Regions from separate parts of the Streptomyces sp. NPDC054794 genome, predicted to be linked through region 3. Evidence: riboswitches for the same ligand, from Rfam matches in the RefSeq annotation. Region 3 holds a riboswitch; each other region holds the start of a gene.

Region 1 (7,034 bases), on a different contig from region 3:
ACCAGGTAGTTAAGTTTCACGCGCCGGCCGAACCAGTGCCGGCGCACCTTGCCGGCCGCGGCCACCACATCGAGTACGTCGTCGTCGGAGGTGGCCAGCACGGCGAGTGCTTCCTCGCGGGTCGGCAGCTCGCGCCGAAGCCCCTTGTCCACCAGCGTGTTCAGCAGGTCCATGAGGTCCGATCCTGTCCTACGGGACCGCCCGGGGCCAAGGAGAGTTTGCACAACGGAGACGGTTGGACGTGTGGGTATTGCCACACCCTGGGCGGCTGGGCGTCCGACTAGTGTCTGTCCGCTACCTACAAAAGCCTCGGAGGACCCATGGTGTTCGGCTGGATCGACGACCAGGCGGAGCAACGGCGCCGCGCCGGACTCGTGCGGATCCTGCGGCCCCGTCCCGCCGATTCACCTCTGCTGGACCTGGCGAGCAACGACTACCTGGGCCTGTCCCGGCACCCCGAGGTCACCGAAGGGGCGGCGGCCGCGGCCCGCGCCTGGGGCGGCGGCGCGACCGGCTCCCGGCTGGTCACCGGAACGACCGAACTGCACACCGAGCTGGAGCGCGAGCTGGCCGACTTCTGCGGCGTCGAGGCGGCCCTGGTGTTCTCCTCCGGGTACGCGGCCAACCTCGCCGCGGTCACCGCGCTGGGCCCGCACGACTCCCTGATCGTCTCCGACGCCGGCAACCACGCCTCGCTCATCGACGGCTGCCGGCTGGCCCGCGGCACCACGCAGGTCGTCGCGCACGCCGACCCGGACGCGGTGCGCAAGGCGCTGGGCACGCACGAGGGGCCCGCGATCGTCGTCTCCGACACGGTGTTCTCGGTCGACGGGGACGCCGCGCCGCTCACGGAACTCGCCGCGGCGTGCCGGGAGCACGGGGCGGGGCTGGTCGTCGACGACGCCCACGGGCTCGGTGTCCTGGGCGACGGCGGGCAGGGAGCCCCGTACGCGGCGGGACTGGCCGGTGCCGACGACGTCGTCGTGTCGGTGACCCTGTCCAAGTCGCTGGGCAGCCAGGGCGGTGCGGTGCTCGGCCCGGCCCGGGTGATCGACCATCTGGTCAACGCGGCACGGACGTTCATCTTCGACACGGGACTGGCCCCCGCCTCGGCCGGCGCGGCCCTGGCGGCGCTCCGGCTGCTGCGCCGCGAGCCCCAGCGGGCCGCGCGGGCCCGCGCGGTGGCCGCCGAACTGCACGCGCGCCTGACCGCCGCGGGTCTGGAAGCGGTACGTCCAAACGCCGCGGTGGTCTCCGTGCGGGCACCGTCCCCGGAGAAGGCCGTGCGCTGGGCGGCCGACTGCCGTACGGCCGGCCTGGTCGTGGGCTGCTTCCGTCCTCCCTCCGTGCCCGACGGCATCTCACGGCTCAGGCTGACCGCCCGAGCGGACCTCTCCGGGGCCGAGATCGAACGCGCTGTACGTGTGATCGGCGAGGCGCGACCATGAGTCGGCGTGACACGGCCGAGCGCGCCTTGACGGAATGTGATCAGTTGGGATCGATCGAGTCGGGGTGCGCGGGGATCAACGGAACGCGGTGACGAATCCCGCCCAGCTCTCGGGGGAGAAGAGCAGCGCGGGTCCGGCCGGTTCCTTGGAGTCGCGCACGGCCACCAGCCCGGTCATCGGACCGGAGCGCGGCCGTGCCGTCTCCACGCAGTTGTTGGCTCCCGTGCTGTAACTGCTGCGCAGCCACCGCACACCGTGCAGATCGGTACTTGAGGGAACGTTCCGAGGCAGTGCAGTCATGGTGCCTCCTTACGCGCCGTCGCCTATCCCGGCGATGTAATCCAACGAGTCCTCGGGTGAAAGGGCGTGGATCTGAAGGTTGTTGAAGGCCTCCGAGTACGCCTGGAGGTCTTCTTTCCGTTCGAGATAGAGGCTACTCGTCAAGTGGTCCAGAACAACCACATCCAGATCAGACGTGCTCGGAAATGAGAAGATAACGAAAGGCCCGGTGATGCCGATGTGAGCACCGGCCGCGAACGGCAGTACCTGAAGCCGTACTTGGGGCAGGCGCGCCGCGTCCATCAGTCGTTCCAGCTGCCGTGCCATCACGTCAGGACCTCCGACCTCGCGCCGCAGCACCGCCTCGTCCAGCACGGCGGTCAGCTCCAGCGGCGGATCCGAACGCAGCACGTCCTGCCGGGCGAGCCGCACCTCCACCAGCGCGGCCAGCCGCTCCTCCGCGTCGTCCCGCCCGTTCACGGCCGCCCTGGTCACCGCGCGGGCGTACTCCGGCGTCTGCAGCAGCCCCGGGACCACCGACGTCTCCAGCGTGCGCATCTCGCTGGCCTGCGACTCCAGGCTGATGAAGTCCCGGTAGGTGTGCGGCAGTACCCCGCGATAGGCGTGCCACCAGTGGTGCCGGCCGGCGACGTCGTCCGACCCCGCCAACACCATCAGGAGGTCACGCAGTTCGCCGTCCGTCACTCCATAGGCGTCGAGGAGTAACCGCACATCGGCCGATTTCACACCGCTGGCGCCGGTTTCGATGCGGCTCACCTTCGACTGGTGCCAGCCCACCAACCGGGCCGCCTCACCGCTCGTGAGACCCGCCTCGGTGCGCAAGGTGCGCAGTTCGGCGCCCAGTTTCCGGCGGCGCACCGCGGGACCGTTCTGCATGGGCTACTCCTTACTCCTTCCGAGCCGCCCAAATACGGTCTGCCGTCGCAGAGTTCACCGCTTCGAGCGACAGATATATGCATATCTTGGTGGATCGCCACCCGTGACCGGCCTGGTAATGGCAGTCTGGCGACGAAGCACCAGTCCGGGACCGTACTCGAACCATCCGCACCGTGTCGGACTCCGGTCCCGTGGGAAAAGGACGACGTCGCCATGGCAGACCATCTGGAAGCATCCGTCACTCTGCCGAGCGATCCCGCCTCGGTCTCCGTGGCTCGTACCTACGTGGTGGGCACGCTCGCGGAATGGGGTCTGCCGGCGGACACGGAAGTGGCCGACACCATCCGGCTCATCGTCTCCGAACTCGCCACCAACGCCGTACAGCACACGTTCGGACAGTCACCCACCTTCACGGTGGACATGGTCCTCCACCGCGACGAACACCTGCGTATCGGCGTCACCGACAGTCACCCCCGCTTCCCCAAGAGACTCCCCGCCGCCGTCCAGCAGGACAACGGGCGCGGTCTGGTCATCATCCGCTGGCTCACCGCCGAATGCGGCGGAAAGCTGCGGGTGCGGCCCACCCGCGAGGGCGGCAAGACCGTCTCCATCGAACTGCCCTGGACGGTACGGGCCCAGCCGGTCAGCGCGGCGGGTCAGCAGGAACCCTAGCGCGAGCCGCGGGCCGGCAGGAGCTCTGGCGTCAGCCCTGTCGTGCGCGGCCGAACGCGCCCCGCAGCAGCGCCCGGAAGGCGTCCGCGGCGGGGGCCACCTCGTCGGCCCGGTGGGCGACCGAGATCGTACGGCGCAGTTCTCCCGCGGCCAACGGCCGTACCCCGACCGGAGTGACCGCCGTCCGCGCCACCATCTCCGGTACCACCGCCACGCCGAGCCCCGCGCTCACGAGCGCGCACACCACGGCATACCCGGGAGTCGGGACCAGCACGGACGGCGTGGCTCCCGCCCGCGCCAGCAGGGACTCGACGCCCTGCCGAGCCGGATTGTGCGGCGCCATGCTGATCAGCGGCTGGCCGGCCAGCTCGGACAGTGGCAGCCGGGCGGACCCCTCGCTCAGAACGTGCCCCGGAGCGGTCACCAGGACCAGCTCCTCCTCCAGCACCGGCTCCAGACCGACCGAGGACGGCACCGGCCACGGCTCCGCCGGGTGGTACGCGTGCGTCAGCGCCAGGTCCACCTCCCCGGCCGCGACCGCGGCCACCCCGGCCGGCGGATCGTAGTCCGCCACCGACAGCTCCACGTCCGGATGCGCCCGGCGGAACGCGCTGAGTGCCGGCGGCAGCAGATGGATCCCGGCCGTCGGGAAGGTGCCGAGCCTGAGCGTGCCGCCCGTGAGTCCGGTCAGCCGGGCCAGTTCGTGCCGGGCGCGCTCCAGCTCGTCCAGGATCCGGCGCGCCCGCGCCACCAGCAGCTCGCCCGCGTCCGTCAGCCGCGCCCCGCGGTGGTGGCGGACCAGTAGCGCCGTGCCCGCCTCCCGCTCCAGTTTGGCCAGCTGCTGGGACAGCGCGGGGGTCGTGTAGCCGAGCCGCTCGGCGGCCCGTGTGATGGAACCCGCCTCCGCCACCGCGACCAGCGCGGCGAGCCGTGTGGGGTCGTACATGCCCGGCCGCCCGTCTGCCGTCCCGTGCCTAAAGAGATGCTTAAGGCTAACCCAGGGGATTCGACATACCTGCTGAAGGCTCCGCTCCGGCAGGCTGGGCCCATGGACCGACAGCTCATCGCCTTCACCGGGGTCGCCGCCGGCATGGTCGCCATGCCGGGTGCCGACTTCACCGTCGTCGTACGCAACGCACTGGTCTCCCGCCGCGCGGGCGTGGCCTGCGCGCTGGGCATCGCGGGCGGGCTGCTCGTGCACACGACGCTGGTGGTCGCGGGGGTCGCCGCGGTCCTGGTGGCCGTGCCGGCGCTGTTCCGGACCCTGCAACTGCTGGGCGGCGCCTACGTCCTGTATCTCGGCGTACGGACCCTGTGGGCGCTGCGGGGGGCGGCGGGGGAGCCCGAGGCGCTTCCGACGGCGGCCACGCACCCCGTGCGGCAGGGGTTCGTCACCAACGCCCTCAACCCCAAGGTCTCGCTGACCTTCCTCAGCCTGCTGCCCCAGTTCGTGCCCGCGGGGAGCCCCGCGCTGCCCAGGACCCTGCTGCTCGCCCTGATCGTGATCGGGCTGACCCTCGTGTGGTTCCCGACGGTGGCGCTGCTCGTCGACCGGCTCGGCACGTGGCTGCGCCGGCCGCGGGCCGCCCGGGCCCTGCGGACGGGGACCGGTCTGGCGCTGACGGTCCTGGGCGGGGCCCTGCTGCTCGAACCGTTCGTGTCGTGACCTGACCACGCGTCATCGCGGGCCAGGCCCCGAGGGGGTGACGGCGCGTCAGTCGCCGCCACCCCTCGGGCAGGTCAGCTGACCCGGCCGTACCAGACGCTCCTCGTCCAGATCTTCTGGAGCTTCACCACGTCCCCGGTCTTCGGGGCGTGCCAGATCTTCCCCTTCCCGGCGTAGATGCCGACGTGGTAGACGCTGGAGCCGTAGTGGAAGAACACCAGGTCTCCGGCCTTGCGGTGCTTGGCCGAGACGTGGTGCGTCCTGTTGTACTGCTGAGCGGCCGTGCGGGGCAGGGTCTTGCCCGCCTTCTTGTACGAGTACAGCGTCAGCCCGGAGCAGTCGAACCTGCGCGGCCCCGTGGCGCCCCACTTGTACGGGGCACCCTTCTTGGAGGCCGCGACCTGGAGTGCCTTCGTCGCCATGGTCGCCGCCGAGGCGTCGGCGGCGAAGCCCGGGACCACGATCGAGCCGCCCACGGCGGCGATGGTGAGGGCCGAGGCCGTACCGGCCCGGGCCATGAGCGACGGGACACGATTGAGCGCAGTCATGCGCAACCCTTCGTCAGCCGCCTGTGAAGGATGACCTGTCGGATTCGGGCTGGCGAAGTTGCCCGGCCGCGTTGCCGCGGCTTCACCCCAAGGGCTGCTCGGAACGAACAAACAGACGAAGAACGTCCGTTCCGGCGACCCGTCTTGCTCGGGTCCTCCACTCCTGCCGATCCACTCCTGTCGACCGGTCATCCGGGCGGCGGCAGGACTCGGCGTCCGCCCGGACCGCCCCGCCGTTGTGGCGGGGGCTCGTCAGACAGGGATCTTCACTCACAGGTGTCCGAAAATCCCAATGGAATCGGGGATTTGTGGTGTTACTCACCACTCACCCGTTCGGGTGGACAGTGCTGTGTTCGAGTCACGGTCGAGTGGGTCACGAGGCCCCGGACCAGCGCGAAAGCACCCCACGACACCTCTCGGGCAAGCGCGTTGCGCAACCCTGACGGTCGAGTGGAAGGACGCGCCGCTACGCCGAACGGGGGTACGTCATTTGGATCGTTTCGACCGGACCGCGCACGTGTCGACGAACAGCAGCGCGGTCGACCCACGCCGTCAGCAGGTGTCGTCGGGCGGCACGGCGAGGCGGGCGGTGCGTCGTTCGCCGTCGAGCACCCGCAACGCCCGTGCCAGAGTGGCCGCGTGCACCTCCGTCTCGCCCCTTCGGTGCATCAGGGCCAGCGCGTCGCGCAACTCCGTGGCCTTGGCGACCAGTGCCTGGGCCGCCCGCAGTCCACGGTACGTGTCCCCGTGCCGGCCCGGGTTGATCCGGCCGAGCAGATCGACCACGTCCAGGTAACGGTCGATCAACTCGCCCTCGGCACGGGTCAGCGCGGGCAGTGGCGGAAGTTCCGGTGGCAGCATCGGCGGCTCACCTCGCGTCCGGCGTGCCGCGCGAGGCCCTGCGGTTCGGGATGATCCCGTCCACCAGCCCGTACTCCAGCGCGCCTTGCGCGTCGAGGACCAGGTCCCGCTCCAGGTCCTCGCGCACCTGCTCCGGGTCGCGGCCCGTGTGCCGGGCGAGCATCTCTTCGAGGAGGGTGCGGACCCGGGTCAACTCCTCGGCCTGGATGACGAGGTCGCTCGGCTGGCCCTGCACCGGCTCGGGCAGGGACGGCTGCCGGAGCAGCATGCGCGCGCCCGGCAGCGTGAAGCGCTTGCCCGGTGTGCCGGCCGCGAGCAACAGCGCGGCGCAGGAACCCGCCTGGCCCAGGCAGATCGTCTCCACGTCACAGGTGACGTACCGCATCGTGTCGTAGACGGCCGCCGCCGCGCTGAAGGAGCCGCCGGGGGAGTTGACGTACAGCGAGATGTCCCGGTCGGGGTGGTCGTGCTCCAGGTGCATGAACTGCGCCATCACGTCGTTGGCCGACGTGTCGTCGATGGGTGTGCCGAGGAAGACGATCCGCTCCTGAAGGAGCTTGGAGTACGGATCGAGCGTGCGGTGGCCGGTGCTCGTGCGCTCGGTGAACTCGGGCAGGACATAGCGGGCGGACGGTCGGGTCATGGCATACCCCTCCTGTCGGC
Region 2 (7,034 bases), on a different contig from region 3:
CGAGATGGCCGCTGCGGAACAGCACCCCGGCGCGCACCCGGCGCCCGTCCACGGTCGGCAGCCCGCCCACGTCACGGAAGTTGCGCACACCGGCCAGCTGGGGCTCGGTCGACGGGACCTGCTGCGTCACGGGGGCTCCTCTCACACGGTCCCCGGCGGCGCGATTCGCCGACGGGGCACGCTGTCGACGATACGACATCGGTTTCCTCGGGCACTGAGTTGTCCACAGGCGTTGCCCCCGAGGCACTTCGCCCTCGATGATGTTCGTGCTTGAGCGAATCTGTTGGCACTTGTGAGGGCGTGATGGTGGACATCGCCGAGAACGAACGGACCTGGCTCCTCTCTGGGCCGAGCAGCAGTTACGCGCTCCATCTCACGGAGGCGGACGAGCTGCTCCACCTCCACTGGGGCCCGGGCATCGCCCTGGCCGACGCCGAGGCCCTGGCCGTGCGCCCGCTGCCGGGCTACTGGCCATTCGAGACCCCCCTCGACGGACGCGAGGAGTACCCGGTCGAGGGCGGCCCCCGCTTCGTCAGGCCCGCCCTGTCCGTGCGCACCGAGGAGCGGCGCGGCACCGAGTGGACCTTCGCGGGCCACGAGGTCGAGGGCGACGAGCTGCGGCTGCGCTTCCGGGACGCCGGGCTGGCCATCACGCTGCACTACCGGATGCGCGGCGACGTGGTGGAGCGCTGGGTGACCCTGGACAACGAGGGACCCGCGCGCGTGGAGCTGCTCCGCGCCGACGCGGCCACCTGGACCCTGCCCGACCGGGAGGGCTGGCGGTTGTCCCAGCTGCACGGGCGCTGGGCCGCCGAGTCCCGGCTCACCAGCGCCCCGCTCACCCACGGCGAGAAGGTCATCGGCAGCCGCCGCGGACACACCGGCCACCAGCACCTGCCCTGGGTCGCGCTCGACACCGACGCCACCGAGGAGCGCGGCGAGGTCTACGGCTGCGCGCTGGGCTGGTCCGGCTCCTGGCGTATCGCCGTCGCCCAACTCCCGGACGCGCGCGTGCAGATCACCGGCGGCGCCGGCTACGACGAGTCCGGCCTGCTGATGCTGGAGGCGGGGGAGTCGTACACCAGCCCGGTCTTCGCCGGCCTGTGGAGCGACGGCGGCTTCGGCGGCGCGAGCCGCACCTGGCACGCCTACCAGCGGGCGCACATCATCCCGGACGCCGACCGGGACCGGCCGGTGCTGTTCAACTCCTGGGAGGCCACGAACTTCGACATCTCCGAGGACCAGCAGTCGGCGCTGGCGCGGCGCGCGGCGGCGATCGGCGTCGAGCTGTTCGTGGTCGACGACGGCTGGTTCGGCGCCCGCACCAGCGACCGCGCGGGGCTCGGCGACTGGACGCCCAACCCGGACCGCTTCCCGAACGGCCTCAAGCCGCTCGCCGACTCCGTGCACGCCCTCGGGATGCAGTTCGGCATCTGGGTCGAGCCCGAGATGATCAACCCGGACAGCGACCTGTACCGCGCGCACCCGGACTGGGTGCAGTACCAATCGGGACGAAAGCGGACAGAACTCCGCAACCAGCTGGTACTCAACCTGGCCCGCGAGGACGTCCAGGAGTACCTCTGGGAGCAGCTCGACGCGCTCCTGTCCAGCGCCCCCATCGGCTATGTGAAGTGGGACTTCAACCGCTGCTTCACCGACGCCGGCTGGCCCGGCGAACCCTATCCGCAGCGGCTGTGGGTCGATCATGTGCGCGCGTTCTACGCCCTGTTGGACCGGCTGCGGGCGGCCCACCCGGGCGTCGCCTTCGAGTCCTGCTCGGGCGGCGGCGGCCGGATCGACCTCGGTGTCATGAGCCGCACCGACCAGGTGTGGACCTCCGACAACACCGACCCGCTCGACCGGCTCGTCATCCAGCACGGCTTCACTCAGATCCACCCCGCGCGGGTCATGGCCGCCTGGGTCACCGACAGCCCGAACACCCAGCTCAACGGCCGGTTCAGCTCCCTGCGCTTCCGGTTCGTGAGCTCCATGGCCGGAGTCCTCGGAGTGGGCGGCGACCTCGCGGAGTGGAGTGAGGAGGAGCTCACCGAGGCCGGGGAATGGGTGGAGCTCTACAAGGAGATCCGTCCGGTCGTGCAGCGCGGCGAGCTGTACCGGCTGCGGCCCCCGGAGGGCGGGCTGAGCGCGGTGCAGTACGTGCTCGGGGACGAGGCGGTCGTACTCGCCTGCCTCCAGGCCCAGTCCTACGGTGAGCCGGTCCCGGCGCTGCGGCTGCGCGGCCTCGACCCGACGGCGTCGTACGAATGCCGCGAAACGGGTGAAATGCACCGCGGGGCGATCCTGCTGCACCACGGTCTGCGCACCGGCCTGCGGGGCGATTTCGACGCGGCCGTCTTCCGCCTCCGTCGTATTTGAGGCTTATGTCCCAATCGACCTCTTCATTCCAACTCGCTCTGGAATGAAGGGGCCTGCAGGGCGGTGCGTGAGGAGCGTCATACGGTGACCGTCCGTCGCGCGTCATGCTCACGTAATTCGCGGGCTTTTCCAGGGATTTGACGGGGCGAACCGGGCGGAAATGCACGGAGGGTGACCGGGAATTCCCGTAACGGATCAAGCTAAAGCCGGACACAAGGAACCTTCTGCTTGTCCGTTCGCATCTTGCTCGCTTACGTTCGCCACCAATCCGGTCGGAACGCCGAATCCTGCCGCCGCCCGGAGCCCCGCACACACTCACCCGTGCACGGCAGGAGCGGGGGACCCACCAGGCACGACGGCCTGTTCCGGTCTCCGGGACGCCTAGGGGTGAAGCCGCGCCTCACGCGGCCGGGCAGCTCCAGCCCGAACCCGACAGCTCACCTCGCAGGCGTCGGAGAGGAATGCGCCATGCCCGCGAAGGGTAAGCACCGCCGCCCCAAGACCCCGCGGTTCAGCCGGTCGATAGCCGTCGCCGGTACCGGTGGCGCCGCGCTGGCGCTGCCGCTCCTGGGTGCCACCGGCGCCCACGCGACCACCGCGCAGTCGGCCGCCCAGTCCGTCGCGGAAAAGGCCGTCCAGTCGGTTCCGACCGTCGCGAAGAAGGCCGCGAAAGCGCATGCGGGAACGCGTACGTACACCGTGAAGTCCGGCGACTGCCTCGCGAAGATCGCCGACGAACACCAGGTGCGCGGCGGCTGGCACCGGCTCTACCGGGACAACCACCAGGCCGTCGGCGGCAACCCCTCGCTCATCCACCCCGGCCTGAAGCTCCTCCTCGGCAAGAAGGCCGCGGCCTTCACCCAGCCGTCCCGTGCGCAGGCGCCCTCCTACGCTCCCGCCGCTCCCTCGGCCCCGGCCGCCGAGCCGTCGGCCGTGTCGGACGCGTCCGGGCAGAGCGCCCCGGCCGCCGGCACGTCGGCCGACACCGCGGCGAACACCGTGACCACGGTCTCCACCGGCTTCACCCTGCCGGTCCAGGGCGCCACCATCGGCACCTCCTACCACGTCGCGGGCAGCATGTGGTCCAGCGGCTACCACACCGGCGTCGACTTCGTCGTCCCGACCGGCACCCCGGTCAAGGCCGTGGGCACGGGCACGGTCGTCTCCGCGGGCTGGGGCGGCGCCTACGGCAACCAGGTCGTGATCCGGCTCGCCGACGGCTACTACGCCCAGTACGCCCACCTGTCCCAGCTCTCCGTCACGGCGGGCCAGGCCGTGGCCCCGGGCCAGCAGGTGGGGCTGTCCGGCGCGACCGGCAACGTGACCGGCCCGCACCTGCACTTCGAAATCCGCACCACGCCGAACTACGGCTCGGACGTGGACCCCGTCAGCTACCTTCGCGCGCACGGCGTCGCCGTCGCCTGACACGCGGCGCGCCTACGCAGCCGAAGGCCGGACCTCGATCCCCCCGGGTCCGGCCTTCGGTGTCTCCCGGGCCAGGACTTCAAGGTGTTTCGGGGCTTCAACAGGCCTGCGGGACCACCTATTCCCCCATTGGCAAACTCTTTAAGGGTGTCTTATCTCACCGTTCGTCAACCCCTTCCTACGATCGCGTAGGTCACATCCGAAGGGGAATCATGGGCCGATGTGGCAGACGATTCGAAGAGTGACAACAGATCAGTGATCGGGTCGTACGTGGCGGTGGGGGACAGCTTCACCGAGGGCGTCGGCGACCCCGGCCCCGACGGGGCATTCGTCGGCTGGGCGGACAGGTTCGCGGTTCTGCTCGCGGACCGACGCCCGGAGGGCGACTTCAAATACACCAATCTCGCGGTGCGCGGGAAGCTGCTCGACCAGATCGTGGCGGACCAGGTCGCGCAGGCCGTCGAACTCGCGCCGGACCTGGTGTCCTTCTGCGCGGGCGGCAACGACATCATCCGGCCCGGCACCGACCCGGACGAGGTGGCCGAGCGCTTCGAGCGCGCGGTCTCGCAACTGACCGCCGTCGCCGGGACGGTCATGGTGACCACCGGCTTCGACACCCGGGGCGTACCCGTCCTCAGGCACCTGCGCGGCAAGATCGCCACGTACAACGGGCACGTCCGGGCCATCGCCGACCGGTACGACTGCCCCGTGCTCGACCTGTGGTCCCTGAAGACCGTTCAGGACCGTCGCGCGTGGGACGGCGACCGGCTGCACCTGTCGCCCGAGGGCCACACCCGCGTGGCCCTGCGCGCCGGTCAGGTCCTCGGCCTGAAGGTTCCGGCCGACCCGGACCAGCCCTGGCCGCCGCTCCCGCCGCGCGGCACCCTGGACGACCGTCGCGACGACGTCCACTGGGCCCGCGAGTACCTCGTCCCGTGGATCGGGAGGCGGCTGCGCGGCGAGTCCTCGGGGGACCATGTGACGGCCAAGGGCGAACTGTCCCCGGACGACATCAAGATGCGGATCTCCGCGGTGGCCTGAGCGCCGCCGCCGGACGGTTCACGACGTGGCGGCGGCGCCCCGCGAGGAGCGCCGCACGTCCCGCGGTCCGGCAAGGGGCATGCGCCCCGCGGTGATCGCTCAACGCTCCTGGGCCGGCAACGCCTCTTGTTCCAGGCCCAGTTCCCGGGCGAGGGCCTCGTCGACCCAGGCCTGCGCCCGTGAGCGCGGCACCGCGCCCGAGTAGGACGTGAGCTGCACGGCGAGCCCGTCGAGCAGGGCGGTCAGCCGCAGGGCGGTCCCGGTCGGATCCGGGCACCGGAACTCGCCCGCCGCCACGCCCTCCGCGATGACCTCGGCGATCGCCGCCTTCCACTGCTTGTCGAGGCCCCGGGTGACCTCCCGCAGCGCGGGCTCGCGCAGCGCCACCGCCCAGCCCTCGATCCACAGCCGCCAGCCCTTGGCCTGGCCGGTGGGCGCGTACCAGCGGACGGCGGACCGCAGCCGGCGCAGCGCGGTCGTCCGGCGGCCCAGCAGCTTGCGCAGATGGGCGAGATCGCCCTCGGCCGCGTAGGCGAACGCGGCGGCGACCAGCTTCTCCTTCGAGGAGAAGTGATAGAGCACCAGCGCGTTGCTCACACCGAGCGCCGAGGCCACGTCGGCGATCCTCACCGCCGCCACGCCCCGCGCCTCGATCTGCCCGATGGCCGCCCGCAGCAGTTCCTCCCGCCGCTCCGCCACGCTCAACCGCACTCTCGCCACGCGGTCACCCTAATCCCTGGCGCGGGCGCCGCCTCGCGGTCGGCCCCCTGCGCCGGGACCGGCGCCCGTCCCCGGTCAGTCCACGAACTGGTAGTCGCGCGCGATGCGCCCGTCCTCGTCCAGGACCAGGAACTCCAGGCCGCCCCCGGTCGCCCGGCCCTCCTCCCGGTGGAAGGACTCCCAGCGGAAGGTGACGACGTCCCGCAGCAGCCGGGGCGCCTCCGGGACGCGGAAGACGTACGTCCCCGGCGCCACGAACTCCTCGTACGCACGCGCCACGCGCGCGTACAGCTCCTCGTGGCCCCGGGCCTCCAGGACGGCGGTGGCGAAGCCGAGGCCGACGGCCTCGTCGTGCATCGTGCGGGGCGGCAGCAGGACGTGCCGCCCGTCCTCAGCCCACAGGGCGTGCACGGCCTTGCGGCGGGACTCGGGGTCCGGCTCGTTCCAGAGGCCGATGTAGCGCTCGATCAGAGACTGCGGGTCGATGGCGGGCATGGCGGGCTCTCCTCGCGACGCACGGGTGGGTGTGCCCACGACTCTGCTGCCGCCGCGCCCCCGCCTCAATTCCCGCCCGGGTATGAGGTCAGCGGTACCAGCCGAAGCGCTCAGCGATCACCGGCAGCCGGTCGGCGACGATCGCGTGGGCGGCCGCGCGCGGTGTCGTGCCGTCGGCCTCCGCGCGGGCCAGCATGCGGTCGACGAGTGCGCGCATCGAGCGCCGGGTGTGCGCGAACGCCTCGTCCGCGTCCGGGCCGATGTCCCCGAACAGCGTCCACCACCACCAGGCGTTCGTCCCGGAGTTGACCACCACGTCCGGCAGCACGGTCACCCCGCGCGCGGCCAGCAGATCCTCCGCGGCCGGGAGCACCGGCATGTTGGCCGCCTCGACGATCCAGCGAGCCGTGATCCGCTCCTGCTCGGCGATGCCGACGGCGTACGACACCGCGGCGGGCACCAACACCTCGGCCTCGACGGACAGCCAGGCGTCGCCGGGCAGTTCGCGGTCGCCCGGTCGCAGCGCGGCGCGGTCCACCGTGCCGTACGCGTCCCGCGCCGCCAGCAGGGCCTCGACGTCGAGGCCAGCCGGATTGGCGACGGTGCCCTTGACGTCGGCGACGGCCACGATCCGCAGGCCCGCGCGCGCCAGGAAGCGCGCCGTGGCGCCGCCCATGGTGCCCAGGCCCTGCACGGCCACCCGCGTCCCCGTGTGCGGCACTCCGGCCCGGTCCAGGGCCGCCAGCGCCGACTCGGCGACCCCGCAGCCGCCGACCAGCTCGTCGAGACCGATGCCGTCCACCTCGACGGCGAAGGCGTCCGCGAGCCTCCGCCGCGCGGTCGCCTCGTCGTCGAGCAACGGGTACACGGCCTGGATCGACGACACGAGCCCCGCCTCGGCGGCGGCGCGGTCGACCAGGTCCTGGGTCAGGCCGAGGTCCTCGCCGGTGGTCCAGAAGCTCTCGATGTACGGGCGC
Region 3 (7,034 bases):
CAGTTCGGAGCGGGAGACGCGGTGGCCCGCGTTGATCTGGGCGTAGGTCGTGCGGGGGAGGGAGACCCCGGCGGAGCGGTAGGCGGCCTGGACGAGGCCCGAGCAGTCGAAGGCGTTGGGGCCCGTGGCGCCCCACACATAGGGGCTGCCGAGCTTCTGGTAGGCGTACGCGACGGCCGCTGCGGCCCGGGAGTCGGGGGCGTCGACGGAACCGGAGGCCGGGACGGAACCGGGCGGTGTGAGGGCGTCGCGGCTGTCGGCGGCCGACCGTGAGGCGTGTCCCGCCCCGGCGGCGTACGCCCCGCCGTCCGCGGTCACCCGCGACCGATCCCGCGGCGTCAGGCGGGACAGCAGCTCCCGCGCCTCGCCCAGCTTTGCGTTGATCGTCTTCTTGTGGCGCTTCAGTTCCGCCTGCTTGGACCTGAGCGAGCCGAGCTCCGTGTGCGCGGCTCCGCGCAGCTGCTCGATCTCCCGGAGCTGCTTGCGCACCCGCGACACGGTCTGCGACTGCCGGTCGCCCGCCCGCTCGGCGAACGCCGCCCCGTCCAGGTACTGGTCCGGGTCGTCCGAGAGCGCCAGTTGGACGGCCGGGTCGAGCCCGCCGCTGCGGTACTGCGCCGCCGCGATCGAACCGAGCGCGTCCCGCGCCGAGCTGAGCTTCACCTCCTTGCGGGCCGCCTCGTCCTGCAGCGACTTCAGCCGCCGCTCCGCCGCGTCCGCCTTCTCCTCGGCCCCGTTGTACTTCTCGGTGGCGACCTCCGCCTCCTGGTACAGCTTGTCCACCTTGGCCTTGACCTGCGCCGGCGTCAGCTGCGGCGCCGCCTGGCCGATGCCGTCGAAGGCCGTCGTGGTGGCCGCGCCCGCCAGGGCCAAGGTCACGGCCGCGCGGGCGCCGGTGCCGCTGAGCGGGCGCTGTCGGGGCTTGCGGTGCGCTGCCACCTGGATCGTCACGTCCTTTCGTCGACCGCGGGGACTGCGGTTCACACGTCCGGCGGCGGCCCGCACAGGGGGAGCGGGCCGCCGCCGGACTCTTTCTCGGCGGTGGTGACCGACGGCCGCCCCTGGCCCGGGCGGCGGTGGGGAGCCGGTCACCTGGAGGAGGACGCTAAACCTGACTGTGTCGGCTCGGTAACGCATGTACGGAAGTGGCGGCGCCCGACCGGCGGGTGACCGTATGTGACCGTGATCCGGGTCCGGCGCCGCCGCCTTCACGCAGAGCGATGACCGAAGCGGCGGTTCCGGGGCGCGCGGGGGCGGCGGGGTGCTATGGAGCGCATATATGCGAGCGTGGGGGCGGTGGCGGCGGGGCCCGGGCCCTTGATTAGGCTCCGGCCTCATGGACGTACTCATCCATCTCTTCGTCGGCCTGCACATCATCGGCATCGCCGCGCTCCTCGGCGGCTTCTTCACCCAGATGAAGGCGATGGGCCAGGGCACCGCCCGCTTCGTCCCCGCGATGCTGCACGGCGCGCTGACCATGCTGGTCACCGGTGTGATCCTGGTCGGCCTCAACCAGGCCGACGACCACCACCTCAACACCGTCAAGATCGGCGTGAAGCTGGCCCTGCTGATCGTGATCCTCGGGCTCGTCTACGTGAAGCGCGACGACGAGAAGGACGACGAGAAGGTGGACAAGGGCCTCTTCGGCCTGGTGGGCCTGCTGACCATGGCGAACATCTTCATCGCCGTGCTCTGGACGTGAGCCTCCTCGCCGCGGGCGTGAGCCGCCTCAGCGCGCGGCCCCGAGGCGCGCGGCCCTGATCCCGGCGCGGGCCGAGGCGACCGCGCCGGCGGCGACCGCGAGCCAGGCGGCCACCGCCAGCCACAGCAGCACCCGTCCGGGCCAGCGCAGCCACGGGATCCCCACGGCGGCCGAGACGGAGAGCAGGGCCACCGACGACATCCCCATCGGGAACACCGTCGCCCAGCGGCGCTCGTCGTAGCCGAGCCGGGGGCGGGCCAGCTCGGCGGAGAACAGGACGACGTACCAGGACAGGTCGAGGACGATCAGCGTCAGGCTCACCTCGCGCAGGACGCCCCGGTCGTCGTCGTTCCACAGGTACAGGCGCGCGCTGTCGGCGGAGAGCAGTTTCGCCGCCGCCAGTGCCGAGATGGCCAGCGCGCCGCCCGCGATCCAGTGGTCCCCGGCGCCCTCGACCACCTGCCACAGGTCGAAGTGGGCCAGGGCGACCCCGTAGAGCACGAGCCCCAGCCAGAACAGCACCAGCGCCGCGTGCGCGAGCCAGGCCGTCGCCTCGGTCCCGGCCAGGGTGGCGGCGAGTACGGCGATGCCCTGCGCGGCCACGCAGCACAGGAACACCGCGCCCGGCATGCGCCGCCGCCAGTGCCGTATGCCGAGGACGTGCAGCACCGGCCACAGCACCGCGGCGAGGGCGAGGAGCGCCTCGGCCAGGACCGGCCGGCCCAGCGTGGCGAAACAGGTGCCGAGCACGGCGGTGGCGGCGACCGCGGTGAGCGCGACCGGCGTCCGCGCCTCGGCCAGCCAGCCCTCGCGCTCGCGCAGCAGTCGTACGACGAAGTCCGCGGCCAGCACCGACCAGCCCACGCAGGCCAGCGCGAGGGCGATCCGCGACAGCGGCTCGTGCCCCGCCAGACGCAGTCCCGTCGACACGATGCCGGTCGCCATCACGGCAGCCCCGGCCGCCGGCGGACGCCGCGCCCACCAGGCGCGCAGGGGTGAGGTGCCGGGCATGGCCCGATGCTAGGGAGCGCCGGGCGCGTGACGAGCGCTCCACGCGCGCGTGCGCCACGAAAAGCGTGCGAGTGGACCACGCGCGCGGGCACAGTCGCGCGAAGCGGGTCCCCGGCGCCCAGTCAGGCCTGAGCGCCGGAGCCCAGCGGCACACGCAGGCGTGCGCGTCCGCCGCTCAGGCGGGCCGCACCACGCTGTGGATGATCGACGAGCCGGCGTAGTAGATCGACTCCTCGCGGACGTAGGCGCCCGGCTTCGGGGCGTGGATCATCATGCCGCCGCCGATGTAGATGCCGACGTGGCTGATGTCGTCGTAGAAGAAGATCAGATCGCCGGGCCGGGCGTCCGCGAGGGAGACCGTGGTGCCGGCGTTGACCTGGTCCCAGGTGGTGCGCGGGAGGCTGACGCCGGCGGCCTTCCAGGCGGCCTGGGTGAGGCCGGAGCAGTCGTAGGAGCCGGGGCCGGTGGCGCCCCAGACGTACGGCTTGCCGATCTGGGCGCGGGCGAAGGCGAGCGCCTTGTCGGCCTTGGCGGTGGACGTGGAGCTGGGCGTCGACGAGCCCGACCCGGTGGAGGTGCCGGTCGACGAGCCGGTGGACGGCGACGGCGAGGGGGACGCGCTCGCCGCCGCGTCCTTCTTCCGCTGGGCCGCTTCCTCGGCCGCCTGCTGCGCGGCCTGCTGCTTCGCGAGCTCGGCCGCCTTCCGCGCGGCCTCCTCCTGCTTGCGCTTCTCGATCGCGGCGAGCCGCGCCTTCTCCTCCGCCGTCAGCTTGGACAGCAGCTCCCGCGCGGTGGAGAGCTTCGTCTGGACGGTGGCCTTGGCGGTCTTCAGCTCGCTCTGCGACTCGTTGAGCGTCTCCAGGCTCTTGGCGGCCTCCTGCCGCTTCTTCATGGTCGCGGACTGCTGCGTGACGTAGTCGTCGACCGCTTCCTTCTGACGCGAGGTCAGCCGGTGCATCAGCTGGGTCTGGTCGAAGTAGTCCTGCGGGGAGTCCGCGAGCAGGAAGGTGGCCGTGTCGGGGGCGGAGCTCCCGGTGCGGTACTGGGCCGCGGCGAAGGTGCCCAGTTCCTCACGGGCCTTGTTGAGCTTGTCCGTGCGCCGGGCCACGTCGTCCAGCAACGTGTCGACCTGCTTGCGCTGCTTGCCGGACTTCTCCTTGGCCGAGTTGTACTTCTCGGTCGCCGACTCCGCCTGGCGGTAGAGGTCGTCGACCTTCTTCTCGACCTCCTCGATGCTCGGCTTGCCGTCGGTGGACGGGGTGGCGTTGGCCGTCTGGGACAGCAGGGCCACCGAGGTGAGGGCGGCGGTGGCGAGGGCGGGGGTGCGTATGCCTGCTACGAGGGGGCTCGGGGGGCGCGACTTGCGGTGCGACGCCAAGGGAGGCGACTCCTTCCATGTTCCGCCTACCGAGTTAGCTGTCGGGTTCGGGCGGGTGGTTCGGAAGGGTTGCCCTACGGCCGGTCCCCGAAGGGAAGTCGGACCGATTCACCCCAAGGTCGGTGGGTCCCCGGCTCCGGCTGCCGCGAGGAGGCGCCGGACTCGGCGGAGGCCGTGCGGCCCGGCGACGTTCGCCGGTGGGGGTCGTACGGCCTGCCCGGAACGCTAGCCAACTCGTGTGGCCCCTGTGAAGGTTGATGTGCGATATGCCCGATACATTTTCGTGACCTTGACCATGGATTTCGCGCACCGTGCTCAATCCGGAGTGACATGCGACGACTTGTCCGGAGCCGCGACACCCGTCCGCTTCGTAGCGTTACCGGCTCGCTGGTCATGGTTCGGGTGCCGTGGCGGCGTGGAAGGTCGGTCGTTCACCTGGTGTGACGGAACGACTCCGGAGGGCGGGAAGGTGTCCGATGGCCGGATCCGGAAGATCCGGGGCCGCTGATTTCCGGGGTGGCCGCGGGTTGTCAGTGCGGCGCCCTAGACTCGGAGAGCGATGAGCAGCCTCTTTGACGAAAGCTTCCTGGCGGATCTCCAGGCCCCCCGCGGGCACGCGGAGGAGCCCCCGCCGCCGCCCGAGGACGATCACGCTCCGGAGTCGATTCCGGACGATCTGTTCGGCGGGAAGTTCGACGTGCCTCCGGACCGCGACTCCCACTACCGCGACGGGGCCCCGCGCCCGGTGCTCGACGCGGCCGCGCTCCTGGAGGGGCTGAACGAGAACCAGCGTGCGGCCGTCTCGCACGCCGGCTCCCCGCTGCTCATCGTGGCCGGCGCCGGCTCGGGCAAGACCCGCGTGCTCACCCACCGCATCGCCCACCTGCTGGCCGAGCGGCACGTCCACCCGGGCCAGATCCTCGCGATCACCTTCACCAACAAGGCCGCGGGCGAGATGAAGGAGCGCGTCGAGCAGCTCGTCGGTCCGCGCGCGAACGCGATGTGGGTGATGACCTTCCACAGCGCGTGCGTGCGCATCCTGCGCCGCGAGAGCAAGAAGCTCGGCTTCACGTCGTCGTTCTCGATCTACGACGCCGCCGACAGCAAGCGCCTGATGGCCCTGGTCTGCCGCGACCTGGACCTCGACCCCAAGCGCTTCCCGCCCAAGTCCTTCAGCGCCAAGATCAGCAACCTGAAGAACGAGCTGATCGACGAGGAGGACTTCGCCGCCCAGGCGTCCGACGGTTTCGAGAAGACCCTCGCCCAGGCCTACGCCATGTACCAGTCGCGGCTGCGCGAGGCGAACGCCCTCGACTTCGACGACCTGATCATGACGACGGTCAACCTGCTGCGCGCCTTCCCGGACGTCGCCGAGCACTACCGCCGCCGCTTCCGGCACGTCCTCGTCGACGAGTACCAGGACACCAACCACGCGCAGTACGCCCTCGTGCGCGAGCTCGTCGGCACCGCCGAGCACCCGGTGGACGTCCCCCCGGGCGAGGGCGACCTGCCGCCCGCGGAGCTGTGCGTCGTGGGTGACGCCGACCAGTCGATCTACGCCTTCCGCGGCGCGACGATCCGCAACATCCTCCAGTTCGAGGAGGACTACCCGAACGCGACGACGATCCTCCTGGAGCAGAACTACCGCTCCACGCAGACGATCCTGTCCGCCGCCAACGCGGTCATCGAGCGCAACGAGTCCCGCCGACCCAAGAACCTGTGGACCAACGCGGGCGCGGGCGCGCAGATCACCGGCTATGTCGCCGACACCGAGCACGACGAGGCGCAGTTCGTCGCCGACGAGATAGACCGTCTCACGGACGCGGGCGAGGCGAAGTCCGGCGACGTCGCCGTCTTCTACCGCACCAACGCCCAGTCCCGTGTCTTCGAAGAGGTCTTCATCCGCGTCGGCCTGCCCTACAAGGTCGTCGGCGGTGTCCGCTTCTACGAGCGCAAGGAGGTCCGGGACGTCCTGGCCTACCTGCGGGTGCTGGCCAACCCGGAGGACTCGGTCCCGTTGCGCCGGATCCTCAACGTGCCCAAGCGGGGCATCGGCGAGCGCGCCGAGGCGATGATCGACGCGCTGGCCCAGCGCGAGAAGATCAGCTTCCCGCAGGCGCTGCGCCGCGTCGACGAGGCGTACGGCATGGCCGCGCGTTCCACGAACGCCGTCAAGCGCTTCAACGTGCTGATGGAGGAGCTCCGCACGATCGCCGAGTCGGGCGCAGGACCGGCCACGGTCCTGGAGGCCATACTCGAACGCACCGGCTACCTCGCCGAGTTGCAGGCCTCCACCGACCCGCAGGACGAGACCCGGATCGAGAACCTCCAGGAACTCGCCGCCGTGGCCCTGGAGTTCGAGCAGGAGCGCGGCGAGGACGCAGGGACACCGGGGGCCACCGCCCCGGGGAGCACGCTGGCCGACTTCCTGGAGCGGGTCGCGCTGGTCGCCGACTCCGACCAGATCCCGGACGAGGACGAGGACGGCTCCGGGGTCATCACCCTGATGACCCTGCACACCGCCAAGGGCCTGGAGTTCCCGGTCGTCTTCCTGACCGGCATGGAGGACGGCGTCTTCCCGCACATGCGCGCCCTCGGCCAGACCAAGGAGCTGGAGGAGGAGCGGCGCCTGGCCTACGTCGGCATCACGCGCGCGCGGGAGCGGCTCTACCTCACCCGCTCCGCTCTGCGCAGCGCCTGGGGACAGCCGTCGTACAACCCGCCCTCGCGCTTCCTGGAGGAGATTCCGCCCGCCCACGTCGAGTGGAAGCGGACGGGAGCGGCCGCGCCCGTGTCCTCGGGACCGGCGTCCGGTGTGGCGGCCTCGCTGTCCTCGTCCCGCTCGCGCTCGTCGGCGGCGGGTGCGTCCGGGTTCGCCACGAAGAGGGTCTCGTCGAAGCCTGTGGTGTCCCTGTCCGTCGGGGACCGCGTCACCCACGACCA
Region 4 (7,034 bases), on a different contig from region 3:
CCGCAGGGGCAACGGTGCGCGATCGCCCGGAGCCCGCGCGGCGGGCGGCCCAGCTGCTGCTTGAAGGCTTCGACGTCCGCGTCGGTGGGCTCGGTGCGCGGAGTGGGCGGCGGAGGCGTTTCCATGACTGTCTTCAGGCTGTCTTTCTGTCGGTTCACTGGCCGGGGCTGATTCGAACCTACCGGCTCGCCGGCCGGGGCCGACGCGCAGCCGCCGACTCGACATCGGCGGCCGACTCGACGCTACCCGCTCCTCGGCCGCGGCTGACTCGAAGCGCCCCGGCCCGTCGGGCGCGACCGACTCGACGCCGCTGGCTACCGGCCACCGGCCGCCGGCTCCTCGGGCACGGTCGGCGGGAGGTCAGTGGCTCAGCGGTCGGAGGCGTCGGACTTGTCGACGCCGTCCCAGACGTTCGAGTACCAGGGGCGGTCGGCCGCCCCCAGCTCGGCGCGGGTCTGCTTGGCCGCGCCGGGGTCGATCACGACGTAGCCGGTCTCCCCCGGCATCACGTAGTGCAGCCGCCGCCGGATCTCCTGCTCGGCGTACGCGTCGTCCTGCCACCGGGCCTTGAGGTCGCGGAGCTGCTCGACGCGCTGCGCCGCCTGCTCCCGCTGCCGTCGCAGGTCGGCGACCTCACCGCGCTGGGAGACGTACTGGCGCATCGGATAGGCCAGGGCCACCACCATCGTGCAGAGGACGAGCGCGAGCAGCGCGGCCCGGCCGGTGAGCCGGGAGCGGCGGGCCTGCCGTTTGGTCTGGGAACGGTAGACGCGGGCCGCCGTCTGCTCGCCGAGCAGCCGCAGTCTGGTCGCGGTGGAGAACCGGTCCCGGTCCTTCACGGCCATGTTCCCCGCCTCCCGATTCATACGCGCGTACGTCCCCGCACACGGTACGGGACCGGGTACGGGGACGTACGTACGACTGGCTAAGCCTCACCCCAGGTTGGGTCAGCCCTTGAAGCGGGGGAACGCGCTGCGGCCGGCGTACACCGCGGCGTCGTCGAGGATCTCCTCGATGCGCAGCAGCTGGTTGTACTTGGCGACGCGCTCGGAGCGGGCCGGGGCGCCGGTCTTGATCTGGCCGCAGTTGGTGGCGACGGCCAGGTCGGCGATGGTGACGTCCTCGGTCTCGCCGGAGCGGTGGGACATCATGCACTTGAAGCCGTTGCGCTGGGCCAGCTCGACGGCGTCCAGGGTCTCGGTGAGCGAACCGATCTGGTTCACCTTCACCAGCAGGGCGTTGGCGGTGCCCTCCTCGATGCCGCGGGCCAGGCGCTCCGGGTTGGTGACGAACAGGTCGTCGCCGACCAGCTGGACCTTGTCGCCGAGCTTGTCGGTGATGACCTTCCAGCCGGCCCAGTCGTCCTCGAACAGCGGGTCCTCGATGGAGACGAGCGGGTAGGCCGCCACGAGCTCCTCGTAGTACTCCGTCATCTCGGCGGCCGAGCGGGACTTGCCCTCGAACTCGTACTTGCCGTCCTTGTAGAACTCGGACGCGGCGACGTCGAGCGCGAGCGCGATCTGCTCACCCGGGACGTAGCCGGCCTGCTTGATGGCCTCGAGGATGAGGTCGAGGGCGTCGCGGTTGGAGCCGAGGTTCGGGGCGAAGCCGCCCTCGTCGCCGAGACCGGTGGACAGGCCCTTGGTCTTCAGCACCTTCTTGAGGGTGTGGTAGACCTCGGTGCCCCAGCGCAGGGCCTCGGAGAAGGACTCCGCGCCGATCGGGGCGATCATGAACTCCTGGATGTCCACGTTGGAGTCGGCGTGCGAGCCGCCGTTCAGGATGTTCATCATCGGCACCGGCAGCAGGTGCGCGTTCGGGCCGCCCAGGTAGCGGAAGAGGGGGAGGTCGCTGGCCTCGGAGGCGGCGTGCGCGACGGCGAGGGAGACGCCCAGGACGGCGTTGGCGCCGAGCGAGCCCTTGTTGTCGGTGGCGTCCAGGTCGAACATCGCCTGGTCGATCAGGCGCTGCTCGGTGGCGTCGTAGCCGACCAGCTCCGGGCCGATCTGCTCGATCACGGCGAGGACGGCCTTCTCGACGCCCTTGCCGAGGTAGCGGTTGGGGTCACCGTCGCGGAGCTCGATGGCCTCGAAGGCGCCGGTGGAGGCGCCGGACGGAACGGCGGCACGACCCGTGCTGCCGTCGTCGAGGCCGACCTCGACCTCGACCGTGGGGTTGCCTCGGGAGTCCAGGATTTCCCGGGCTACGACGACGTCGATGGACGGCACGAGCATCTCCTTCTTGGGATGTGACGCTGGAAGTGCGGGGCTGGTGTGCCTTGCGACTAGAGCCTAACCGTCCCGGGGCCGTCGGCCACCGACCGACCGTCCCGTGGACAGGGTCTGACGGTACCCATTGTTTCCTGTCGGAACAAAGGGAGAGTGGAAAACGACTCGAAGCCCCGGCGAACGGCACACGAAAAACCCCGCCCCGGCGCGTACGGGGGATTACGCGCCGGGGCGGGGAGACCGTGGGGACGGGGGTGACCTCAGGTGCCCTCCGCGGTGGGGGCACGAGTGTGAGGGCGCCGTGGCTCAGCTGCGGGCCACTGATTACTTCAGGTGCAGCTGCTGGCCGGGGTAGATGAGGTCGGCGTCCTGGACGATGCCCTTGTTCAGCTGGAACAGCTTCTGCCAGCCGCCCTTGACCTTGTGCTTCGCGGCGATCGAGCCGAGGGTGTCACCCTTGACGACCTTGTACTCGCCGTCGCCCTTCTTGACCTTCTTGCCGGTCGGGGTGGTGACGGTCTTGGTCACGGCCGGACGCTTGGTGGAGCGGGTGGCGGCCTGCGGCTCGGTCGAGCGGGTGGTGGGCGCGGCGGCGGAGCCGCCGTACGGGGTGCTGGACAGGCCCGTGCCGCAGACCGGCCAGGCACCCTTGCCCTGGGCGGCGAGGACCTTCTCGGCGATCTCGATCTGCTGCGCCTTGCTCGCCTTGTCGGCGGTGGCGGCGTACTTCGTGCCGCCGTAGGCGGCCCAGGTGGAAGCGGAGAACTGCAGACCGCCGTAGTAGCCGTTACCGGTGTTGATGGACCAGTTGCCGCCCGCCTCGCACTGGGCGACCTTGTCCCACTCGGAGGCGGTGGCGGCGGAAGCGCTGCCGGAGGCGACCAGCGGAGCGGCGATGGCGGCGCCGGTGACACCGGCGATCGCGATGGCGCGGGTGGCCTTGGCCGGACGACGGTGCTTGCCCTTGCCGGAAAACAGCATGGATCGATCCCCTCACCGACGCCTGCGAGGTGAGCTGTCGGGTTCGGGCCGGTTGAGTTGCCCGGCCACACCTTCCGAGAAGGCGTGGCTTCACCCCAAGCCGGATCCGGCATCAACTGCCGGGCCCGGCACCTACCTTGGGTCCCCCGCTCCTGCCTACGGCGCGTGACGCGACGACTGTTCCCGTACGGCCGCTGACAGGATTCGGCGTTGCGGCAGCCGGGGCTCGTGGTGACGAGCGGTCCCGACCGTAGACACGTGATCCGGGGAATTTCAAAGACGATCAGGGCTTCTGAGACTCATCCCACACTTTCAGCAAAGCGGACATTGAGCCCGAATCGGGACGCCAACTCCCGCTACTTTGCACCCGTTTCGCCGCCAACTTCCAGGGTCTGACCGGCGGAGATGTCGTTCGGGTCGGCCCCGATGGACTTCTCGTTGGCGGCATAGAGCGCCCGCCATCCGCCGTCCACGTCAAGGGAGTCCGCGATGGAGACGAGAGTGTCACCGGAGCGCACGGTGTAGGTGGAGTCCCCACGAGTGGCGTGACGGCCGGAAGTTGTGGCGGTCTGTCCGCTTACGGCACTTTCGTCCGCGTCCTCGTCCGCACTGACCCCGCGGTGGCGGCCGCCGCTGCTCGCCCCGGTGTCGACCAGGCTCCAAGAACTACCGGTCTGCCACGAGTTGTCCGAGTCGTCCACCTTGGGAGACTCGGTGACCGAGCTGTGGGTTCCCTGCGAATCGCCCGAACCCTTGGAGTCGGGCGATGCCGACTTGTCCGACTTTGCGGAGTTCTCCCCCTCGCCCTTCTTGCCGGTGTCGGCGCTCGACGAGGGAGAGGCGGACGGTGAGGAACCGTGGGACGGAGCGGCACCGTCGGAGTCGCCGGACTCGTCGGACCCGCTGGACGAGTCGGACAAACCGGATGACTCATCCGAATCGCCGGAAGAGGCCTGGCCGTTGCCCTGCGAGCCGGATCCCCCGACACCGGTGTCGACGTCGACCGAACCGGAGTTCGCGGTGAGCCCGGACAGCAGGGCGCAGGTGGCCCAGTGCTCCGTGCCCTGGTCGGCGAGGATCCGCTCGGCGACGGCTATCTGCTGCGAACGGCTGGCCTGGTCGGGGCTGACGGCGTAGTGGAGGCCGCCGTACTTGTCCCAGTCGTCCTGGGACATCTGCAGGCCGCCGTAGTACCCGTTGCCCGTGTCGGCGCTCCAGGAGCCGCCGCTCTCGCACTCGGCCACCTTGTCCCAGGTGTTTCCGTCGGCCGCGTTCGCGGCGGTGGCACCGAGGAGCGGGATGGCGATGGCGGAGCCGGTCACTCCGGCCGCCACGAGAAGAGCCGGAGCCTGACGGGGGCGACGGTGACGACCGTTCCCGGAGAGCATGCGGAGACCTTTCGTGCGACAGCGTTGACCGGCGCGGCAGGTGTTGCAGGAGTACCGCGTCGATGGGTGAACGTATAGGCAGACGATCACTTGTCACAAGTTAATGCCGCGTAGATCACGTGAAGATCACAGCCCTGAGGGAGTGTCAGGTGTCGCTCCGGGTACGGATCTACGGAACTGCCCGTTCCGGTCATTACCGGACGGGTGTGAACTCCACCGGCAGGGTCCGCAGCCCGCGCATGATCAGCCCGCCGCGCCAGCGCAGCTCGTCCGGGTCCACCGCGAGCCGGAGGTCGGGGAGGCGGGTGAGGAGGGTGGCCAGCGCGGACTGGCCCTCCAGGCGGGCGAGCGGGGCGCCCAGGCAGTAGTGGATGCCGTGGCCGTACCCGAGGTGCTGGTTGTCCCGTCGGCCGAGGTCGAGGACGTCCGGGTCGGCGAACCGCTCCGGGTCCCGGTCGGCGGCGGCGAGGACGACGAGGACCGGGTCGCCGGACGCGATGTCCTGTCCGCCGATGGTGAGCGGCTCGGTGGCGAACCGCCAGGTGGCGAGCTCCACGGGGCCGTCGTAGCGCAGGAGTTCCTCGACCCCGGTCTCCAGCAGGTCCCGTTCGCCCGCGTCGAGGGAGCGCTGGAGGCGGTGGCGCTGCTCGGGGTGGGTGAGCAGGGCGTAGGTGCCGTTGCCGATGAGGTTCACGGTCGTCTCGAACCCGGCGAACAGCAGGATGAAGGCCATCGCGGCGGCCTCGTTCTCGGTGAGGTGCTCACCGTGGTCGGAGGCCCGGATGAGGGCGGAGATGAGGTCTTCGCCGGGGGTGGGGTCGTCGGGCAGGGCCTCGCGCTTCTTGCGGATGAGCTCGGCGAGATAGCCCCGCATCTTCTTCACCGACCGCGCGACCCCGCCCCGGGGCCCTCCCCCGTGCCGGATCATCATGCCCGCCCAGTCCCGGAAGTCGTCCTGGTCCTCGCGCGGGACGCCGAGCAGGTCGCAGATGGCGTAGATGGGGAGCGGGAAGGCGAACTCGTGGATGAGGTCGGCCGAGCCCCGCGCGGCGAACTGGTCGATGAGGTGGTCGGTGAGCTCCTGGACGCGGGGGGCGAACTCGGCGACGCGACGAGGCGTGAAGGCCTTGCTCACCAGCCGGCGCAGCCTCGTGTGGTCCGGCGGGTCGATGTTGAGCAGGTGTGTCATCAGCTCGGCCTTGCGCTCGCCGGGGATACCGGTCTTGCCCTTGGCGTGCGCGGGCTCGTCGTGATGCGCCGGGTTCTTGGACAGGCGGCCGTCGGCGAGGGCCTGCTTGGCGTCGCCGTACCGCGTGACCAGCCAGGCATCCACCCCGCTCGGCAGCTTCGTCCGGTGCACGGGAGCGTGCTCGCGCAGCCAGGCGTAGGCGGGGTAGGGGTCGGCGGCGAACTCCCAGGTGAAGAGGTCGGGGGCGGCGGGAGCGGGCGCGTCGGAGGCGGGGTTCGCGGGGTGGGGCTGGTCGGTCACTCCTTGACGGTATCCGGGATCGGGGGGTGGGCCTTGCCGGGGGGCGGGGCGGCGGTAGCCGTCGGGGTGAGGGTGGCCGTCGGGCGACGGCTAGCCCTCCGTGCCCTCGGCGGTGCGTATGGCGTCGCGGTAGGCGCGGGCCGCCGCGCGCAGGGCCGCTTCCGGGTCCACACCGTCCGCCTCGGCGCCGACCGCGAGCGCGAGCAGCTCGTATCCGATGCCCTCGCCCTGCGGCAGCGGCACCTTGAGGCCCGCGGTGCGCACACGGGAGGCGAGCTTCGCGGCGAGGGCGAGGCCGGGCTGGCCGAGCGGGACGCCCTCGGTCACCGAGGTGCGGCGCTTCTCCTCCGCCTTGGTGCGCAGCCAGTGCTCCTTGACGTCCTCGGGGGTCTGGGCCGTCTCGTCGCCGAAGACGTGCGGGTGGCGGTGGATGAGCTTGGCGACGATGCCGCCGGCCACGTCGTCGATGGAGAACGGCGCCTCGGGGTCCTCCTCGGCGATGCGGGAGTGGAAGACGACCTGGAGCAGGACGTCGCCCAGCTCCTCTCTCAGCTCGTCGCGGTCGCCGGCCTCGATCGCCTCGACGAGTTCGTAGGCCTCCTCGATGCCGTACTTGGCGAGGCCCAGGTGGGTCTGCCGGGAGGACCAGGGGCACTCGGCGCGGATGCGGTCCATGACCTGGACGACGTCGAGGAGGCGGGCGCCGGGCAGGTCGTAGGAGGCGGGGAGCAACTCCAGCTCCGGCATCCGCACGCGGCCGGAGCCGGCGAGGCGGGCTAGGCCGTCGGTGAGGGCCGGTTCGCCCTCGCCGGCGGCGACGACGACCACCGTGTGTCCGCCGACGCAGGAGTCGACCAGTTCCTGGGCGGTGGGGGACGCCTCGTCCACCGCTATCCCCGCCTCGCGCAGATAGGGCAGCTGGGGATGCGTCCCGTCCGCGCACAGCAC

What was found. A riboswitch is a leader RNA that binds a small molecule or an ion and turns the genes downstream of it on or off. The one in region 3 is predicted to bind cyclic di-AMP.
Region 1: it holds a riboswitch for cyclic di-AMP, as region 3 does, so the genes downstream of both, ACWGKT_RS35845 (C40 family peptidase) here and ACWGKT_RS21715 (C40 family peptidase) in region 3, are expected to answer to the same signal.
Region 2: it holds a riboswitch for cyclic di-AMP, as region 3 does, so the genes downstream of both, ACWGKT_RS15200 (M23 family metallopeptidase) here and ACWGKT_RS21715 (C40 family peptidase) in region 3, are expected to answer to the same signal.
Region 4: it holds a riboswitch for cyclic di-AMP, as region 3 does, so the genes downstream of both, ACWGKT_RS04610 (transglycosylase family protein) here and ACWGKT_RS21715 (C40 family peptidase) in region 3, are expected to answer to the same signal.

The regions. Positions count from the first base shown of each region.
Region 1 is NZ_JBSHAQ010000046.1:19,893-26,926, forward strand. It holds gene bioB (biotin synthase BioB) at 1-173, opposite strand, end outside; gene ACWGKT_RS35815 (8-amino-7-oxononanoate synthase) at 321-1,448, shown strand; gene ACWGKT_RS35820 (DUF397 domain-containing protein) at 1,524-1,748, opposite strand; gene ACWGKT_RS35825 (helix-turn-helix domain-containing protein) at 1,758-2,624, opposite strand; gene ACWGKT_RS35830 (ATP-binding protein) at 2,838-3,296, shown strand; gene ACWGKT_RS35835 (LysR family transcriptional regulator) at 3,328-4,242, opposite strand; gene ACWGKT_RS35840 (LysE family translocator) at 4,345-4,962, shown strand; gene ACWGKT_RS35845 (C40 family peptidase) at 5,037-5,510, opposite strand; cyclic di-AMP (ydaO/yuaA leader) riboswitch at 5,514-5,722, opposite strand; gene ACWGKT_RS35850 (hypothetical protein) at 6,063-6,371, opposite strand; gene ACWGKT_RS35855 (ATP-dependent Clp protease proteolytic subunit) at 6,379-7,014, opposite strand.
Region 2 is NZ_JBSHAQ010000012.1:91,506-98,539, forward strand. It holds gene ACWGKT_RS15190 (tyrosine-protein phosphatase) at 1-130, opposite strand, end outside; gene ACWGKT_RS15195 (alpha-galactosidase) at 304-2,376, shown strand; cyclic di-AMP (ydaO/yuaA leader) riboswitch at 2,683-2,840, shown strand; gene ACWGKT_RS15200 (M23 family metallopeptidase) at 2,845-3,801, shown strand; gene ACWGKT_RS15205 (SGNH/GDSL hydrolase family protein) at 4,057-4,842, shown strand; gene ACWGKT_RS15210 (TetR family transcriptional regulator C-terminal domain-containing protein) at 4,942-5,562, opposite strand; gene ACWGKT_RS15215 (hypothetical protein) at 5,638-6,057, opposite strand; gene ACWGKT_RS15220 (Glu/Leu/Phe/Val dehydrogenase dimerization domain-containing protein) at 6,146-7,034, opposite strand, start outside.
Region 3 is NZ_JBSHAQ010000019.1:135,722-142,755, reverse strand. It holds gene ACWGKT_RS21730 (NlpC/P60 family protein) at 1-939, opposite strand, end outside; gene ACWGKT_RS21725 (hypothetical protein) at 1,337-1,702, shown strand; gene ACWGKT_RS21720 (tellurite resistance/C4-dicarboxylate transporter family protein) at 1,730-2,713, opposite strand; gene ACWGKT_RS21715 (C40 family peptidase) at 2,889-4,091, opposite strand; cyclic di-AMP (ydaO/yuaA leader) riboswitch at 4,100-4,269, opposite strand; gene pcrA (DNA helicase PcrA) at 4,651-7,034, shown strand, end outside.
Region 4 is NZ_JBSHAQ010000003.1:203,960-210,993, reverse strand. It holds gene ACWGKT_RS04625 (DUF501 domain-containing protein) at 1-125, opposite strand, end outside; gene ACWGKT_RS04620 (FtsB family cell division protein) at 369-845, opposite strand; gene eno (phosphopyruvate hydratase) at 948-2,234, opposite strand; gene ACWGKT_RS04610 (transglycosylase family protein) at 2,553-3,209, opposite strand; cyclic di-AMP (ydaO/yuaA leader) riboswitch at 3,214-3,383, opposite strand; gene ACWGKT_RS04605 (transglycosylase family protein) at 3,566-4,597, opposite strand; gene ACWGKT_RS04600 (cytochrome P450 family protein) at 4,791-6,086, opposite strand; gene ACWGKT_RS04595 (nucleoside triphosphate pyrophosphohydrolase) at 6,177-7,034, opposite strand, start outside.